Linked DNA regions of Sphingobium yanoikuyae. Each later gene encodes a partner of the first gene's protein in a complex. Links are inferred from orthologs where the notes say so. Each region holds a gene or a part of one and is shown on either strand. Other genes may lie near its edges. The genes, in order: HH800_RS14960 and xseA.

Region 1 (2,942 bases):
TGCTCCGACCACATGACCGAAAAGATCCCGAGTTCCGTCAGGTTCGGCTCGCGGCCGATCGCCTTCAGGACGCGATCATATTCTTCGGGGGACAGACCGTGCTCGGCAACGATCTGCGGGGTGATCTGGGGGGCGCTGCTGGACATGAGCGCGCCTTTAGACGCGTGGCGCGGGATTCACAATGGGGAGGCGGCGGCCAAGTCATGGCCGCCGCCCTTAAGTCGCTTAGCAGCTGCTGTTGCGGTCGATGGCGCGGCCAGCCAGGGCGCCGGCGCCAGCGCCGACGACGGTGCCGGTGGTGCGATCGCCGCGGGTGTCGACCGCGCGACCCAGCAGGGCACCGGCAACGCCGCCCAGCAGCAGGCCGGTGGTGCCGCCCGACTTGCGGCAGCGATAATCACCGCGATAGCCGCGACGGTCGGAATAGCGACCATGGTCATAATGGCGGTCGCCACGGTGCCAGCCACGGTCGTGGCCGCGGGCGAAGGAGGTCGCCGGAACAGCGGTGGCGACGGTTGCGGTCGCCAGGGCCATGGCGATCAGGCTCTTCTTGAAGTTCATGGGTCATCTCCTCGACCTGTTTATCTCTGGTACGAGGCTGTTCTGCCACCGGCTGGCTGGCAACATCCTGAACCGGCACGTTATCTGCCGTTCAGGAAAGGCGTCGGGCATGAAAAAAGGGCCGGTTCCTAGGGAAGAACCGGCCCCTGTCAGAAAAAAGACTCAGGCAATGCTGCGATCAGACGTGGCAGGCCTGCGCCGACTTGCCGGGGACGGTGATCGTCACGTCGTTGCCCGAACCCTTGACCTCATAACCACCTTCGGCGGTGAAGGGCTGGCCGGCTTCGGCAGCCTTCAGCATGGTGGGCGCGCCATTCTTTTCGGTGCGCAGGATCGCGCTCTTGTCGTCGCTCATATAGTCGACGAAGAACAGGCTGTTGTCCTTGCAGCGGAACTGCTTGTTGGCCTTGACCGACGGCGGCAGCTCGACCGGCGCGGCGTTGGCAAGCTGGGCAGCCATCGGATCGGCGGGGCCGCCGACGACTTCGGGTTCGTCACTCTTGTTGCAGGCCGACAGCATGGTCAGGCCGGCAACGGCGATGAGGGGGAGATAATATTTCATAGCGATCCTTTTATGTGCGCTTGCAACATTGTGCGTCAACGCAAAACTGCCCCAATTCCGCCACGCCTGTGCAGCGACGTCATGACGTTTGCGTGACAGCGGCGCTATTGACCCACTATTGAGCGGCCTTGGGTCTGCTGCCATGTCATCCGCGCTTGACCCCGTGGACAGGGGCGGTCAATGCAGGCGCATGGCTGAGGAAAATACCCCGCAAAAGGATCTGTCCCAATTGTCGTTCGAGGATGCGCTGCGCGCGCTCGAATCGATCGTTCGCCGGCTGGAAAGCGGCGATGTCCCGCTCGATGAGTCGATCTCGCTCTATGCCCAGGGTGAAGAACTGCGCAAGCGCTGCACCGAGCGGTTGCAGGCGGCCGAGGCGCGCATCAGCAAGCTGACCGTCGATGCCGGCGGCGCCATCACCGGCGCCCAGCCGTTCGGCGCGGATTGACCCACTGCATGGAACGGAGCGCGGCAGGAGCGCTGGTCGCCGCCCGTGCGGCAACGGTCGCGGCCGATATCGACCGGGCGTTCGACGCGCTGCTGGCGATCCCCGACGATCCACGCCATCGCCTCTATGAAGCGATGCGCCATGCCGCGATCGGGGGCGGCAAGCGGCTGCGGCCGCTGCTGGTGCAGGCGACCTGCGACCTGTTCAACATTTCCCGCGAATCCGCGCTGCGCGTCGGTCTCGCGATCGAATGCATCCATGTCTATTCGCTGGTGCATGACGATCTGCCGGCGATGGACAACGACGATATGCGGCGCGGCAAGCCGACCGTCCACAAGGCGTTCGATGAAGCAACCGCGATCCTGGCCGGCGATTGCCTCCATGATCTCGCCTTCGAAATCCTGGCCGACGAACAGACCCATCCCGATGCCTTCGTCCGCATTGACCTCGTCAAGGCACTCGCCGTCGCCAGCGGCCCGGCCGGCATGGCGGGCGGGCAGATGATGGACCTGGAGGCGGAAAAGACCCGCTTCGATCTCGCCACCGTCACCCGGCTGCAAAATCTCAAGACCGGTGCGCTGATCGGCTTCTGCGTCGATGCCGCCGCCATCATGGCGCGCATCCCGGTCGATGCGCGCACCGGCCTGCACGGCTATGCCCGCGATATCGGCCTCGCCTTCCAGATTGCCGACGACCTGCTCGATGTGGAGGGCGACGCGGCCCTCGCCGGCAAGGCGCTGGGCAAGGATGCCGCCGCCGGCAAGGAAACCTTCGTCTCGCTCCTGGGGGTAGACCGGGCGCGGGAACAGGGGCGTCTGCTCGTTGAACAGGCCAAGGCGCACCTGCACGGCCATGGCGCGGAGGCGGACCTGCTGCGCGCTATTGCCGACTATATTGTGGAGAGGGACCGCTAGATCATGAGCAAGTCGCGTATCGGTGTCTATCCCGGCACCTTCGATCCCATCACCCTTGGCCATATGGACATCATCCGCCGCGGCGCGAAGCTGGTCGACAAGCTGGTGATCGGCGTCACCACCAACATCAGCAAGTCGCCGATGTTTGCCGACGAGGAACGGCTGGACATGGTTCGCCGCGAATGTGCGGACATCGACACCGAAATCGTCGTCACCGGCTTCAACTCGCTGTTGATGGACTTTGCCGAATCGCAGGGGGCCAGCGTCATCATCCGGGGCCTGCGCGCCGTCGCCGACTTCGAATATGAATATCAGATGGCGGGCATGAACCAGCAGATCAACAGCCGGGTCGAAACCGTCTTCCTGATGGCCGACGTCTCCTTGCAGCCGATCGCGTCGCGCCTGGTCAAGGAAATCGCCCTCTATGGCGGGCCGATCCACAAGTTCGTCAGCCCCG
Region 2 (15,796 bases), 1.4 Mb from region 1 along the record:
CGGCGCGGATCGCATCGGTTTTCGCCTCAAGCTTCGCCATCCATGGGAAGTGAGAGCGGTCGAAAAATTCGTCGGCTGGCAGAAACGGAAAATGAAGACCCGAACATTCATTATGGTAGATGCGCCGCCGCCCCAGCAGCCGGTCCATGCCGGCCTGGAACCGCCGCGTCTCGCCAGGATCAAGCCCCTCCATCGCCGGCTGAAGCGCGGCATCCATTTCCTGCGCGAAGCCCGACATGCGCTGGGCAACGAAGGCCCGCGCCTCGGCCAGCCGATCAGTGAGCGCGGATGGAAGATCCTCATATCCCGACGCCAGTGCCAGGACGTTGCCCCAGCGCTGGGTCGCAGCGGCCAATTCTCCTGCCCGCTCCTCCCATTCCGCGAGCCTCAGCTGGGCCATGAAGTGAGTCTGGTCGAGCGTGACCACCTGTTCCAGCGCCCGGCGTTCGCCATCGCTGTTCCCCGCACCGCGGGCCGCCGTCGCAAGATTCATCCACAGCGCCGGCTCCTTCGGATCAAGCTGCGCCGCCTGCTCGAAAAAGCCAAAGGCTTCTTTCGCCTGCCCCATCGTCAGCGCCAGCATGCCGCGCCGGTTGAGCAGTTGCGGCGAATTGTCCGCCTGCCGCAATGCGGCGTCCAACTGGCGCGCTTCCTCGGCGCGATCCCCCCGGCTGCGCGCACCATCTGCCGCGCGCAAATAATCTTCCACCATTATCGTCATCATCATTCCCCCTGCACCGAAACTGCCCAAGGGCCGGCCATCCGGCAACCCGAAATCGGCGGGCCGACGCTTGTCGTTCCAAGGGGAGCATGCGATGGCTCCGGCAATGAACGACAAGGTCACCGACATGGGCGCGATCGCCCGCAATCCGGCCTGGCTGGCGCATCGCTATGATGAACGACAGGACCAGATTCACCTGATCCATGTGGACCGCGAACAGCGCGCGTCGGCGACGTTCCTGACCGACGAATATCTGAAGCCCGATCCGCCATTGGTGATCAGCCGCAGCGCGATGCTGGCCGAGGCGCCCGCGCCGGCGCCCATCCACTTCATCTTTCATTCGGCCTATTGCTGCTCGACGCTGCTGGCGCGCGCGCTGGATCGGCCGGGCATGGCTTCGACGCTGAAGGAACCGGTGCTGCTGAACGACATGGTCGGCTGGCGCCATCGGGGGGGCACAGGACGGCAGATTGCGATGGTGATGGACCAGGGACTGGGCCTGCTTGCCCGTCCGTTCGCGGTGGGCGAAGCCATGATCATCAAGCCGTCCAATATCGTCAACGGACTGATCCCGGCGATGATGGCGATGAAGCCGGATGCGAAGGCGCTGTTGCTTTACGCGCCGCTGGAACAATATCTCTCCTCCATCGCCCGCAAGGGATTGTGGAGCCGTCGCTGGGCGCGGGCATTGCTGATCAAGCAGATACGCGACGGCGCCATTCCCTTCGGTTTTGAACAGAGCGACTATCTGGAACTGACCGACCTGCAGGCGGCAGCGGTGGGATGGCTTGCCCAGAAAGCGCAATTTGCCGCGCTGCTGCAATCGCTGGGCCCCGATCGCGTACGATCCCTGGACAGCGACCGGCTGATGGCTGACCCGGCCGGCAGCATGGCGGAACTGATCCGCCATTTCCGCCTGTCGATCGACGATGGCGGGATCGATGCGATATTGGCCGGCCCCGCCTTCACCACTGACAGCAAGACAGGCAACGCCTTTGGCGCCGAGCGGCGCAACGATGACAAGAGGCAGGCGATCGCCGCCCATGGCGAGGAGATCGCGATGGTGCTGCACTGGGCCGAAGAACTGGCGACGCGTTTCGACGTGCCTATGCAAATGGACCATGGCCTGACCGGATAAGACGCCCACAGGCCCAGCGCTGAGGCAATATCGATTGGACAATAAAAAAGAGGCGGATCCTGCGATCCGCCTCTCTTTTTGTTCAGATGGTTCCGATCAGGATCAGAACTTCATCTTCGCGCTGACAGCGAACTTGCGGCCCAGAGCGTCATAGGTCGACGGATAGGTGTTGCCGCTGTTGTAGCTGGTCGAACCTGCCGAACCACCGACGATCGGGGGCTTCTTGTCGAACATGTTCATGACGGTGAAGGTCAGGGTCACGTTGTCCGACACGGCGGCGCGGGCCGTCAGGTCGAAATAGTCGTAAGCCTTGATCTTGCGGAACTGCGGATCGATCGTGCAGCCATCCGGATCCGCACCGGCCGGGTCCGTGCAACCCGCGTCGATGCCCGAAGCGATATCGTCGGCCAGCTGCTGCGGTTCGAACTTCACGCTGTCGATATGGCGCCACAGGAGCGACAGATCGACATCACCGAAGGTGAAGGTAGTGCGCTGCGACCACTGGAACTTCGGCTGGATCGAAGCGCAGTTGACCGAGTAGTAGCCGACGCATTCGCGGTTCAGCGAGGTCGGGGTCGCCTGGAACTTCGAGCTGTTGGTCCAGTTGCCGTTGAAGCCCAGCGTCAGCGTCGCGAAGTCGAACTCATGCTTGTAGTTCAACGACAGGTCGATGCCGTCGGTCTTCAGCTTGCCCAGGTTCGACAGCGGCAGATACAGACCGGTTGCGGTACCGTTCAGGCTGCCGTCTTCGGCGCGGCCGATAACGGTACAGGCTGCGCTGGTGGCGCTGGCGGCCGTGATGTTGTCGAAGCAGGCTGCCATCGCGTCACCCGGGGTCGGGGTCGTGATCGCGTCCTTCACCTTGATGTTGTAATAGTCGATGGTGGCGTTGAAGCCCGGCAGGAAGGTCGGCGTGAAGGTCGCACCGACGCCCCAGCTGTCCGAGGTTTCCGGCTTGATGTTCAGGTTGCCGCCGCTGGAGGCATTGGCCTGAGCAGCCGAGGGCTGTTCGATGAAGCCGATGGTGTCAGCGGGCGCACCCTGAGCGACGCAGATCGCGGCCAGGTTGGCGTTACCCAGCGGGGCGCTGCCGGCGCAGGGGTCAGTAGCCAGGTTGGTCAGGCCGGTGGTCAGCGGCGTGAACAGTTCCGAAACGTTCGGCGCACGGACGGCGCGCGAATAGTTGCCGCGGAACTTCAGGTCAGCGACCGGAGCCCAGCTGCCTTCGAACTTGTAGGTCCAGGTGTCGTAGCTCGGGCTGGTCGGTGCGTCGACCGAGTAGCTGGAGTAACGAACGCCAGCGCCGACCGACAGCAGCTTCGCGAAGGGACGGTCCTCGATCAGCGGGGCAATCAGTTCGCCATAGGCTTCATAGACGTCGAAGCCACCGTCGACGTTCGGCTGGGCACCGCCAGCGCCGCCCAGATCGTTCGCCTGCGACAGCATGTCGGATTCGATCGATGCGGTGTACTTGCGATATTCGCCACCGACGGCGAAACCGATCGGGTTCGAAGCCAGCGGCGAGGTCACGCCGAAGTCACCGCTCAGGGTGGCGTGCGCCTGGGCCAGGGTGGTCTTGGTCGTGATCTGGCTGTTGGCGCTCAGATAGTCGACCATGTCCTGGGTGATCGAGCCGGTCGGGCCGAAGATGTTGACCGGAACGCAACCATTGGTGTCGGTCAGACAGGTGGTGGTGTTGGTCGCCAGCAGCGCCTGACGGAAGCGCGAGTTGAGCGTGTAGCCCTTCTGCGTCTGAACCTGCTCCGATTCACCATAGGAGCCACCGACGTCCCAGCTCAGGTGCGAGCCGATGTCGCCCTGGAAGCCCAGTGCATAGTCGAAGAAGGTGGTCTTGAATTCCGAGATACGCGGACCGGCTTCGACCGCACGACGCGAGATCGTGGTGTTGAAGGTGCGGTAGTCGGCGCTGGTCGGATCGGTTGCGGCGGCAGCGGCCGAGCACTGTGCGGTGGTCAGGCCATTCGCGGTACAGAACTGGTTGCGGATGCCATCGGTCAGATAGGGGTTGCTGTAGGGAACCACGACCGAAAGGGCGAAGGCACCCGACGGAGCGATGATGGTGTTGACCGTGTTCTTCGAGAACATGCCACGGGTATAGGCCTTGACCGAGTCGCTGATCTCGTAATTGGCCGAACCGAACATGTTGAAACGCTTAAACGGCGTCTGGAAGATGTTGAACGGGTTGAAGTTGTAGGTCTGGTAGGTCGGAACCAGCGAATTGCCATCCGGACCGATCTGCAGCGTACCGCGACCAGGGACCGACATGCGGGTCGGCGTGGACGTGCCCGAACCCTGGCACGAGGTACATTCGGCCAGATAGGATTCCAGATAGGTGTCCGAGAAGGAACGCGCGCCCTGATAGACGGGATCGACTTCCTGGTAACCGATGCTGAACACGGCGTTGCCGCGGCCGTCGTCGAAGTTCGCGCCCATGGTGACATCGGCACGGAGCGTGTTACCGTCGCCGTCATCGGTCAGCTGTTCCGACACATTGGCTTCGAAGCCCGAGAAGTCCTTCTTCAGGATGAAGTTGGCCACGCCGGCGATGGCGTCGGCGCCATAGGTGGTCGATGCGCCACCGGTCAGCACGTCAACGCGCTCGACCAGGGCCAGCGGGACGTTGTTAAGATCGAAAACGCCGCCAAGGCCATAAGGCACCATGCGACGGCCGTCGATCAGGACGAGGTTGCGGTTCGAACCCAGACCACGCAGGTTGAGGGTCGAGGCACCGCCGTTACCGTTGTTCACGGCCGAACCGATGCTGGGAACGACGCCCGGAATTTCACGGAGCAGCTGTTCCGCGTTGTTGCTCTGGCGCAGGTCGATTTCGTCCGACGTGGTGGCCAGGACCGGGGTCGACTGGGCCAGGTTCGGATTCTTGATCAGCGAGCCGGTGACGATGATGGTGTCGGCGGCTTCCGCATCGGCGGCCTGCGGCGCATCCTGCGCGAACGCGGCCGTCGCGATCAGCGACGCACCGAGGATCGCCGGAGCGGCGCTGGCACGCAGCAGTGCCCTCTTCGAAAATGTCTTCACGTTTCCAGTCCCTTGCTCTGGAGTTGGGCAGTCACCTGCCTTCATGTGTACCTACAAGGGGATAAGGTGCCCGACAGCGATCCCCCCGTACGGATTGGCGGAACCTGCGCGGTGGGAAAGCTGCTGTAAAGCGCGGGAAATCGTAGTTTGCCGCTTTTGGACAGGGCTGTATCAAAAATGCAACAAGGCGTAACAACCGCAATTTTACACCTGCTAAGCAAGATAATTTCACGGTGATTGAAATGATTGCAGCAATGCTGCATTTGCGAGCAAATCAGCGATCATAATATGACCTTGCACCCATCTGCGCTGCGCCAGTCCGGCCGCCCTTGACCTTCCTTCAGGCCGGTGCATGCTGCGGCCCTCATCCGGCGAGCGAGAAAGAATCATGCGCATCAAGGCCATTTCAAGCCTATTTCTGACCCTTTCCCTTTGCCTGGCGACAACCCAAAGCATCGCCGCACCCCGCCAGCAGCCCAAGCCCGAAATTTTCACGGACCTTTTGCAATGTCGTGAAATCCCGGACGACAAGACCCGCCTGGCCTGTTTCGATCGACAGGTTGCCGCTATGGATGGCGCGGCGCAGCGTGACGAAGTGGTCGTGCTCGACAAGAGCGAACTGACCAAGACCAGGCGGACCCTGTTCGGCTTCTCCTTCCCCAAATTGCCGTTCCTGGGCGACGATGATGACAAGGCGGACACGCCCGAAGCCGAAGGTCTGTCGCAGATCGAAGCGAAGATTTCAGCGGTGAAGAGCATGGGCTATGGCAAGTGGCTGATCACCCTGGAGGATGGCGCGCAGTGGATGACCACCGAAGCCGTTACCGGTCGTGATCCAAAGCCGGGCAACATGATCGAGATCAAGCGCGGCGCCATTGGCAGCTTCCTGGGCAAGGTCGAGGGTGGACGCGCCGTGCGGGTGAAGCGCGTCGGCTGATCCCTATCGCGCCTGCGGCATCGGCCCGGCGAGCAGCAGCGGGTCGATGCGCGCGTCGTTCCATTTCATGCCCCAGTGAAGATGGGGGCCGGTGGCGCGGCCTGTGGCGCCGATCGCGCCGATGCGTTGCCCCTGTGCCACATGGTCGCCGGGCTTCACGTCGATCCGCGACAGATGCAGGAAGGCGCTGTTGAGGCCATGGCCATGGTCGATCATCAGCAGATTGCCCTCCAGCGTGAAGGGATGATCGGCGGCCAGGATCACCACCCCGTCCGCCGGCGCCACTACCGGCTCACCGGTCGCGCCAGCAACATCGACGCCGCCATGATAGGCGCCCGGCTGGCCCTGATAGATGCGCTGCGACCCGAACAGGCCGGAAATCCGGCCGAGGCGCGGCCAGATGAAGGTCTGGCGCCAGCCCTGCGCGTCCGTCACCTTGTCACGGGCGGCAGCGATCTGCTCCAGTTCGGGCTTGCGCAGGGCGAGGAAGGCCTCGCTGCTTTTCGTCGGGCGCAGCGGCGCATTGATCCGCTCCAGCCGCCATTCGCGCGGTGCGACGGTCAGGGCGCGATCGACCACCCGGCCGTCCGACAGGCGCGCGCTGAGCTTCGCAGGTGGCGGCGCATCGCGATCGAAGGCGACCAGGAAGCGGCCATCGGCATCGACCGGAACCAGTTGGTCGCCGAAATGCAGCGCGACCGTGCCGGCCGGCGCGGTGCCGAGCAAAGTGCCGCCCTGGATCGCCGGACCGGACAGGATGAAATCGGGTCCAGCCACACTCGTCGGCGCCGCGCGCAGCATCGCCGGGGCAAGCGGCAGCGCGGTGAGGACCAGCAAAGCGGCGAGCCGGCGGGTCATCCGGCGGCGCGTGCCTTCAGCTCCGCCTCGACCGACAAAGCCGCGCTGGCATAGGGTTCCTGGCGGGTGATCGACCAGTAGCGCAGATCCTCCAGCGGGATGCGCTGGCCGGATATGGCGCACAGCACATGGTCGCCGGCCTGCAGCACGCGAAAGCTGTAGGGCATATAATGCAGCCGGGCCGGGCGGTCGCGGTTGGACATCAACATGAATCAGGCCTTTCTGCGGCGCATCAGGAGAAGAGATCCTGCTGGCCGCCTTCGACGGTGTCGCGCGGTTTGCGCGCGGGACGGGATGGGGCGGATATAGCGGGCGCGGGCGCGGCCTCAAGGGGCGCGGCGGTGTCGATCGCGGCGGCCACGGCGCCATCGGCGAAGTGCAGGCTGACCTGGCCCACGGCCTGCGCATCGGTGACCGAGCGGACCAGCCGATCGCCCGCCATCACCCGAGCAAAGCCGCGCTGCAACGGCAGATCGGGATTGACCGAGGTGAAGAGGCGCGAGAGGCGATCGAAGGCGGTCGCCCGGTCGCGATAGACGCGGGTCAGATAGTCGGGGCGCAACCGCAACCGGTCGACCCGCTCGGCCGCGCGGCTGACATATTGGCGCAGCAAGGCCGGGCGTAGCGCGCCACTGACCTGGCCCAGATGGGCGCGGGCGTCGGCGAGCCGGTGGCGCAGGCCGCTGTTGAGACCGTCGGACAGAAGGTCGAGCCGCTGCCGCTGCGGCGCGAGCAGGGTGTCGGGCGTCGGCATCAGCCGCGCCTGCATCTCCAGCCGTTCGCGCGCCTGCATCGCCCCGCGCCGCACCGCCCGGCCCGAGCGCAGGCCCATTTCACCCAGCATCGCCAGCAGTTCGGCGCGGACCGGCACCGCCATTTCGGCGGCAGCGGTCGGTGTGGGCGCACGCATATCGGCGGCATAATCGCACAAGGTCGTGTCGGTTTCATGCCCGACCGCCGAAATGGTCGGGATCGAGCATTCGGCGACCGCGCGGACGACGATTTCCTCGTTGAAGCTCCACAGATCCTCGATCGAGCCGCCGCCGCGCGCGACGATGACGAGATCGGGCCGGGGCAGCGGGCCGCTGCCGTCCATGGCGGAAAAGCCGCGCACGGCGCGGGCAATCTGTTCGGCTGCGCCTTGCCCCTGGACCAGCACCGGCCAGAGCAGCACCTGGGTCGGGCAGCGATCCGCCAGGCGGTGGAGAATGTCGCGGATCACCGCGCCGGTGGGCGAGGTGACGACGCCGATGGTGCGCGGCAGGAAGGGCAGGCGGCGCTTGCGATCGCGGTTGAACAGCCCTTCGGCCGCGAGCTCGGCCTTGAGCTTTTCGAGCAGCGCCATCAGCGCGCCTTCGCCCGCCAGCTCCATCCGGTCGATCACGATCTGATATTTGGAGCGACCGGGATAGGTGGTGAGCTTGCCGGTGGCGATCACCTCCACCCCGTCCTGTGGCTGGAAGGCGAGCCGCTGCGCCCCGCCCTTCCACATCACCCCGTCGAGCACGGCATTGTCGTCCTTGAGCGCCAGATAGAGATGGCCCGAGGCCGCGCGCTTGAAGCCGGAAATCTCGCCGCGCAGGCGGACATGGCCGAAGCGATCCTCGACCGTGCGCTTGAGCAGACCCGACAATTCGCTGACACTGAGCGGCGGCGCGTTGTCCCCCGCCCTTTCCTCGGCTAACAGGCGGCCCGAACTGTCATAGGCATCAAATTCCGGGGACATGGCCGAGATGAACATCCTTCTGCTTGGCGGCGGCGGCCGCGAACATGCGCTGGCGTGGAAGCTGGCACAATCGCCACGCCTCTCGACGCTTTATGCGGCGCCTGGCAACCCCGGCATAGCCCAGCATGCCACGCTGGTCGACCTCGACGCGACGGATCATCGCGCGGTGCTGGATTTCTGCACCCGCCATTCGATCGCGCTGGTGGTGATCGGGCCGGAAGCGCCGCTGGTCGACGGCCTGGCCGATAACCTCCGCACCATGGGCGTCGCCGTGTTCGGTCCCGACAAGAAGCCGGCGCAGCTGGAAGGGTCCAAGGGCTTCACCAAGGATCTGTGCCAGCGCGCCAACATCCCGACCGCCGGCTACATCCGCGTCACCAGCAAGGATGGCGCGATCGCCGCGCTCGACGATTTCACTTTGCCCGTGGTGATCAAGGCCGATGGCCTGGCCGCCGGCAAAGGCGTGATCATCGCAGAAACGCGGCAGGAAGCGCTCGACGCGCTCGACACCATGTTCTCCGGCGCGTTCGGCAAGGCCGGCGAGGAAGTGGTGCTGGAAGAGTTCATGACCGGCGAAGAGGCGAGCTTCTTTGCCCTGACCGACGGCAGCGCGATCCTGCCCTTCGGTTCGGCCCAGGACCACAAGCGCGTCGGCGACGGCGACACTGGCCCCAATACCGGCGGCATGGGCGCCTACAGCCCGGCCCGCGTGCTGACGCCCGAACTGGAGGCGCAGGTGATCGAGCGGATCATCAAGCCGACGGTCGAGACGCTGGCGGCCGAGGGCATGGCATATTCGGGCGTGCTCTATGCCGGGCTGATGCTGACCGAGGAAGGCCCCAAGCTGATCGAATATAATGCCCGGTTCGGCGACCCCGAATGCCAGGTGCTGATGATGCGCTTCGACGGCGATCTGGTCGAATTGCTGCTGGCGGTGGCCGAAGGCAAGCTGGCCGAGCAGGGGCCGGTCACGCTGGCCGATCGCACCGCGCTGACCATCGTGATGGCGGCCAATGGCTATCCCGGCACGCCGGAAAAGGGCGGCGCGATCAAGGGGATCGACGCAGCCGAAGCACAGGGCGCCCGCGTCTTCCACGCCGGCACGGCGGAGAAGGATGGCATGATCGTCGCCAATGGCGGGCGCGTGCTGAACGTCACCGCGACCGGCGATACTGTGGGCGCGGCGCAGGCCGCCGCCTATGCCGCGGTCGACGCGGTCGACTTCCCGACCGGCTTCTGCCGCCGCGACATTGGCTGGCGCGAGGTCGCCCGCGAGGCGCAATAAGGGCCAAACCGGCGCGGGATCGGGACATGTCCCCCTTGTCCCGCGCCGCCAAGCGTCCTTAAATAGGGCGACATATCCATTCCGGGAGGCAAAGGGCGATGCAGGAATTCTTCATGGACTATGGCCTGTGGCTGCTGATCGCGCTGCTGGTCGTGATCGGCCTGGTGTTCCTGCTGTCGGGCAAGGGCAAGTCGGCCGTGGCGGAAGACCCCGCGCCGGTGGCACCGCCCGTGGCCGCCGAGCCGATTGCCGAGCCGGTCGTCGCGCCGCTGGTGGCCACGCCCGATCCGGTGCCGGTAGCCGAGCCCGTGGTCGCCGAGCCGGTCGCAGTCGAGCCGGTGATCGAGGAAACGCCCGCCCCCGCCCCTGTCGTCGAACCGGCCCCTGCGCCGATCCCGGCATCGCCTGCCGTCGCGGCACCGAGCGATGACGCCGACGATCTGCTGAAGCTGAAGGGCGTTGGTCCCAAGCTGGGCGCATTGCTGACCGAGTTGGGCGTTACCCGCTATGCCCAGATCGCCGGCTGGAGCGACAGCGACATCGCCGCGATCGACGCGAAGCTGGGCAATTTCAAGGGGCGGCCGGTGCGCGACCAGTGGATCGACCAGGCCAAATATCTCGCCGCCGGCGACATTGCCGGCTTCGAAGCGAAATATGGCAAGATCTAAACCGTGACCGCCGCCGGCTCCGGTTGCGCGACGACCGGGGCCGGCCTGCGGTGCGGCACCGCGCCCAGCAACAGGGGCGGCAATCGCCCCTGCCCCGCAAGTGCGCTGGCGATGTAGAGCAGCAGCACCGCACCGGCGAGGATGACGGCGCCATGCGGGTCGAGCATCGCCACCAGCCCCATCACCAGCGGATGCCAGAGATAAAAGAACAGGCTTTCGCGCCCGATCCGGTTGATCGGGCGGAAATGCAGGCGCACCGCCGAGATGCTGGGCAGCAGCGCGATCAGCGCGAGACACATGAGCAAACGGGCGGGCACGAAGGCCAGCGCATTGCCGGTTCCATAAAGATCCGACCACCAGAACAGCCCCAGCGCCCCGACCAGCAGCACGGGCCACAAATAGCGTTTGGGCATGCCCCGTTCAGCCATCAGCATGCCGAAGAAGAAATAGACGGGGTAGCGCAGGAAACGGCTGTCGGGCGACAACAGGCTGCCGCCCACTGCACCATGGTCGAGGCCGAAACTATACATGGTCGCCAGGCTGACGGGCGCGCCAATCGCCAGCAGCAAGAGCGGCGAAAGCGGCAGCAGCCGGGTCACCAGGATCAACAGGAATAGCGCCGGCACATACCAGAGATGAAAGGGCGGACGCAGCAGCAGGTCGAGCGGCGTCTGCCAGGAAAGCAGGCCGCCGCTGGCCAGCCAATAGACGAGCATCGCCACCGCCCAGGGCAGCAGCATGCGTCGGCCATAGCGGCTGAACATCTCACCGGTCGGCATGGAGCGGGTGCGGGTGACGTTGAGCAGATAACCGGAAATGCCGATCATCAGCGGCATGCGGAAACCCGAGCCGATCCACAGCAGGACATGCTGCTGATGCGTCAATTCCATCGCATGCCCGCCCATGAAGAGCAGGATCAGCAAGCCTTTCAGCAGGTCGATCGACGGGTTCTTGGTCACGATATGCTCGCAAAATTTGCCATCGAAACGATAGCGTCACAATATTGCCAAGCCCTTAAAATCCGCAATGGCATCATTCCGTCGCAGCCATCTTTTCTTAAGGAAAATATCGTTTAGACTTCGGCCATTAGCAGGAGGGTCGCCATCATCTTGCAGAGACTGGATACAGCTTTGGGCAAGCGTCTGCTGGCCCTGTCGATTTTTTGCGTGATCGTCGGGGGCTGGTTCGCCTTCACCCATTATCGCGATGCCAGCCAGACCCTGCCCGACGGGCAGGGGCGCGAAGGGCCGTGCGCCCTGTGGTTCGTGGGCAGTTCGTCGATCAAGCGCTGGACCAGCCTGGAGCAGGATATGGCGCCCTGGGTCGCGCATAATCGCGGCATCAACAGCGCCACCTTCAACGAGATATTGCCGCGTTTCGCCAATATCGAGCAGGGCACGCCAAGACCGGCGGCGATCATCCTCTATGCCGGCGAGAATGACCTGGCGGGCGGGCGACAGCTACGGCCGATCTTCCACGATATGGCCCGCTTCCTAGAGATGCGCAGCGACATGCTGGGCAATGTGCCGGTCATCATCCTGTCGATGAAGCCCAGTCCGGGGCGCTGGGCGATCTTTCCGCAGCAGCAAATCTATAATGATGCGACTCGGCGGCTGATCCCGCACATGCAGAATGTCTATTATGCCGACATCACCACGCCACTGCTGAAGGACGGCAAGCTGGGCGACAATTATCAGCCCGACAAGGTGCATATGAACGCCGCGGGCTATCGCATCTGGGCCGATGTGGTGCGAGCTAGACTGAAAGAGGTGCTGCCCGCCCAGACGGTGAAAGCCTGCGCCGGCTGATCAGGCCTTGCCCAATATCTCCTTCGCACGCGGCGCGAGGCGGGCGGCGGCGGCGGCATGGATGCCCGGCGCCGCACAGAGCAGGCCGAAGGCGACCGGCTGGGGCCGGTTGAAGGCGAGCGGATCGCCCAGCGCGTCGGTGACGATGGCGCCGGCCTCCTGCGCGATCAGGGCGGAAGCGGCGACGTCCCATTCATTGCCCCAACGCACGGTGGCGACCAGATCGGCCTCGTCGGCGGCGACCATCGCCATGCGCAGCGCGATGCTGTTGGGCTTGTCCACGGTGACGAGATCGCGGTCGGCGCGCGGCAGCTGATCGGCGGGCACGCGGGCGCCAGGCAACATCGTACGATTGCCGGCATGGAGCGGCACGCCATTGCGGGTCGCCCCCTGCCCTGCCTGCGCAATCCACAATTCCTTGCGCGCGGGTGCCGCCAGAATGCCGAGCCTGACCGCGCCATCCTCGACCAGGGCGACCGAGACCGCCCAGCCGGGCCTGCCGCGCAGATAGTCGCGGGTGCCGTCGATCGGATCGACCACCCAGACGCGCGATACGCCCAGGCGATGCACGGTATCGGCCGTCTCCTCCGACAGCCAGCCGGCCTGCGGATCGATCGCCGCCAGCCGCTCGCGCAGCATGACGTCGATTTCCAGGTCCGCCTCGCAGACCGGGTGACCGGGTACCTTTTCCCACTGGCGCACGCGCGTTTCGCCATCGGCCCATAGCGCCAGCGCGCGATCGGCCGCATCGGTGACCGCCGCGACGACGGCCGGCAAAAGGGGCTCAGCCGCCGGCAACGGTCATCCCGTCAACGCGCAGGGTGGGCACGTTCATGGCATAGCGGAACATCAGGTCATTGGCCGGCACCAGGGTGCGGAACATGTCCTTCAGATTGCCGGCGATGGTGATTTCCGACACGGCCGGACCGACCGCGCCATTTTCGATCAGGAAGCCGGCGGCGCCGCGGCTATAGTCGCCGGTGACGCCATTGACGCCCATGCCGATCAGTTCGGTGACATAGATGCCGCGCTTCACATCGGCCATCAGTTCGCCGACCGACAGGCTGCCCGCTTCCATATGGACATTGGTGATGCCCGCACCCGGCGCACCGGCGCCGCCCCGGCTGGCATGGCCGGTGGGTTCCAGGCCAAGCTGGCGGGCCGAAGCGCTGTCCATCAGCCAGCCGGTCAGCACGCCCTCCTCGATCAGCGCACGACGCTCGACCGGCAGTCCTTCGCCGTCGAACGGGCGCGAGCGCAGGCCGCGCAGCAGCAGCGGATCGTCGATGATCGTGATCCTGCTGTCGAACAGCGTTTCGCCCAGCGAGTCCAGCAGGAAGCTGGAGCGGCGGGCGATCGCCGGGCCGACCATGCCGCCGATCAGATGGCCGACCAGGCTGGAGCCGATGCGCGGATCGAAGATGACCGGCATGACGCCGCTGTCGACCTTGCCGGGATTGAGCCGGGCGACCGCGCGCTGGCCGGCGCGCATGCCGACTGCTTCAGCATCGTCCAGATCCTTGAGATGGCGGCTGGCATGGCTGGCATGATCGCGCTGCATGTCGGCGCCGCTGCCCGCAAGCACGCTGGCCCAGGTCGAATGGTTGGTCGCGGCATAGGCGCCCGCAAAGCCATGGCTGGTGGCAAGCGCGACCTGGCTGCGGCCGCTGGCAGCGCCGCCGCCTTCGCTGTTGGTGATGCCGGGAATGCTGCGCGCCGCTTCTTCCGCGATCAGCGCGCGTTCGCGCAGCGCGGCGGGTTCAGGCTCTTCCTCGTCCACCAGGTCGAGCGAGGGTGCGCGCTTCCTGAGCAGCCGATCTTCCGGCGCCAGGCCGGCATAGGGATCTTCCGGTGCCTCGCGCGCCATGGCGATGCTGCGATCGATCAGGGTGGCGAGCGTCGCCGGGTTCATGTCCGACGCGGAAATGCTGGCCGAGCGCTGGCCGATGAAGACGCGCAGGCCGATCTCCTCGCCCTCGGACCGCTCGACATCCTCCAGCGCGCCGAGCCGCACCGCCACCGTGGTCGAGGCGTTGCAGGCATAGATGGCGTCTGCCGCGTCCGCCCCCGCCTTGCGCGCCGCCGTCACCAGATCCTGCGCGCGCGACTGGGCTTCTTCGAGGCTGAGCATAAAGGAAGATCGATCCTGTAGTGAAGACGAAGCCGGGCCTTACGCCCTTGCGTCGGACGGGGCAACCGCGCCGCGCAGCCAATGATCGAGCAGATGCCAGGCGACCGCCATGCGCGGCGGGGCGAGGAAGGGCGCGTCGGGATCGCCCGCCAGCGCGGCGGCGACGCCATCGGCATCGCACCAGAAGGCATGTTCGATCTCGGTCTCGTCCAGGGTCAGCGCGGGATCGTCGCACTGGGCGACGCAGGCGATCATCAGCGAGGACGGAAAGGGCCAGGGCTGGCTCATCACATAGCGGACCGAATGGACCGTGATGCCGGCTTCCTCCTTCAATTCACGCGCGACCGCTTCCTCGACCGTCTCGCCCGGTTCGATGAAGCCGGCGAGCGCGGAATAGCGGCCGGGCGGCCAGCTATGCTGGCGACCGAGCAGGACACGGCCCTCATGCTCGGCGAGCATGATCGAAACCGGATCGACGCGCGGGAAATGTTCGGAGGCGCAGGTTCCGCAGCGACGCGCCCAGCCGGCCTTGTGTGCATGGGTCGGACCACCGCAGACCGAGCAGAAGCGATGCCGGGCATGCCAGAAGACGAGGCTGCGCGCGGTGCCGTAGAGCGCGACATCGGACGCGGAGACGAGATCGGCGAGGCCACGCGATCGCGGCGTCGCGTTGGGCCCCTGTTCCAGCGTCTCGACCAAATGGGCGAAGATCGGGCGATCCTGCAGATCGACGCCGAGCAGCACATGCTGCTCGATCCGGGCATCGGGCCCAAGCGGCGCCAGGGCCAGGCCATGATCGTCCGTCACCGGCTCCAGCCCTTCGAGGATCAGCAGCCGGGCGTCGGGCGAGGCAAAGGCCTGCGCATGGAGCGCGGGATTGCTGCGGATATGGTCGACCCGGTCGAGCGTGCCGCCGACGAAACCGGGCAGGCCGTGCGCCATTGGGTCAGTTCCGTGCATCGTCCGTCATCTCCTTCATCGCCGCATCGGCTGCCCGCGCAAACAGGGTGGGTAGCCCCGCCTCGCCGATCCGGGCGCGCGGCCACCATTCGCCCGCGCCCGCCGGCACATGGTCCATCCCCACATGGGTAGTGTGGACGCTGAGCGCCAGCGAGAAATGGGTGAAGACATGGGCGACCGGCGGATCGATGGTCTGCCACTGCGCGGCGAAGGGCGGCGTGGCGTCGGGCGCGGCGTTCCATTCGGAACTGGGGAGCGCGCGCATGCCGCCCAGCAATCCCTTGTCCGGACGACGCACCAGCCAGACCTGGCCATCGCTGCGTTCGATCCACCAGGCATGGCCGAGACGATGGGGCTTGGCTTTTTTCGGCGCCTTGACCGGGAAGGCAGCGGGATCGGCAGTGCGCACCGCCGCACAATCCTGACGCAGCGGGCAGATGCCGCAGGCGGGGTTGCGCGCCGTGCAGATGGTGGCGCCCAGATCCATCATCGCCTGGGCAAAATCGC

Evidence for each region.
Region 2: the proteins of HH800_RS14960 (region 1) and xseA are in contact, whole or in part, in a cryo-EM structure (PDB 8TXR), measured with the Escherichia coli proteins. The link is inferred for Sphingobium yanoikuyae from one-to-one orthologs.

Annotation. Positions count from the first base shown.
Region 1 is NZ_CP053021.1:3,075,587-3,078,528, reverse strand. It holds HH800_RS14960 (exodeoxyribonuclease VII small subunit), read left to right. Parts: upstream 1-1,313; coding sequence 1,314-1,571; downstream 1,572-2,942. Other genes in the region: coaD (pantetheine-phosphate adenylyltransferase), read left to right, coding at 2,489-2,942; HH800_RS14955 (polyprenyl synthetase family protein), read left to right, coding at 1,580-2,485; HH800_RS14965 (hypothetical protein), read right to left, coding at 740-1,123; HH800_RS14970 (glycine zipper 2TM domain-containing protein), read right to left, coding at 226-561; purL (phosphoribosylformylglycinamidine synthase subunit PurL), read right to left, coding at 1-146. UniProt on the Escherichia coli protein: Bidirectionally degrades single-stranded DNA into large acid-insoluble oligonucleotides, which are then degraded further into small acid-soluble oligonucleotides.
Region 2 is NZ_CP053021.1:4,485,423-4,501,218, reverse strand. Bases 6,191-9,099 are described here. They hold xseA (exodeoxyribonuclease VII large subunit), read right to left. Parts: upstream 8,438-9,099; coding sequence 6,944-8,437; downstream 6,191-6,943. Other genes in these bases: purD (phosphoribosylamine--glycine ligase), read left to right, coding at 8,445-9,099; HH800_RS21700 (DUF2093 domain-containing protein), read right to left, coding at 6,708-6,920; HH800_RS21705 (M23 family metallopeptidase), read right to left, coding at 6,191-6,711. In the rest of the region: HH800_RS21725 (aspartyl/asparaginyl beta-hydroxylase domain-containing protein), read right to left, coding at 1-724; HH800_RS21720 (hypothetical protein), read left to right, coding at 828-1,859; HH800_RS21715 (TonB-dependent receptor), read right to left, coding at 1,962-4,916; HH800_RS21710 (hypothetical protein), read left to right, coding at 5,305-5,853; more of HH800_RS21705, read right to left, coding at 5,857-6,190; more of purD, read left to right, coding at 9,100-9,722; HH800_RS21685 (hypothetical protein), read left to right, coding at 9,821-10,390; HH800_RS21680 (acyltransferase family protein), read right to left, coding at 10,387-11,349; HH800_RS21675 (GDSL-type esterase/lipase family protein), read left to right, coding at 11,500-12,198; HH800_RS21670 (3'(2'),5'-bisphosphate nucleotidase CysQ), read right to left, coding at 12,199-12,996; HH800_RS21665 (TldD/PmbA family protein), read right to left, coding at 12,983-14,329; nudC (NAD(+) diphosphatase), read right to left, coding at 14,369-15,289; mutY (A/G-specific adenine glycosylase), read right to left, coding at 15,276-15,796. UniProt on the Escherichia coli protein: Bidirectionally degrades single-stranded DNA into large acid-insoluble oligonucleotides, which are then degraded further into small acid-soluble oligonucleotides.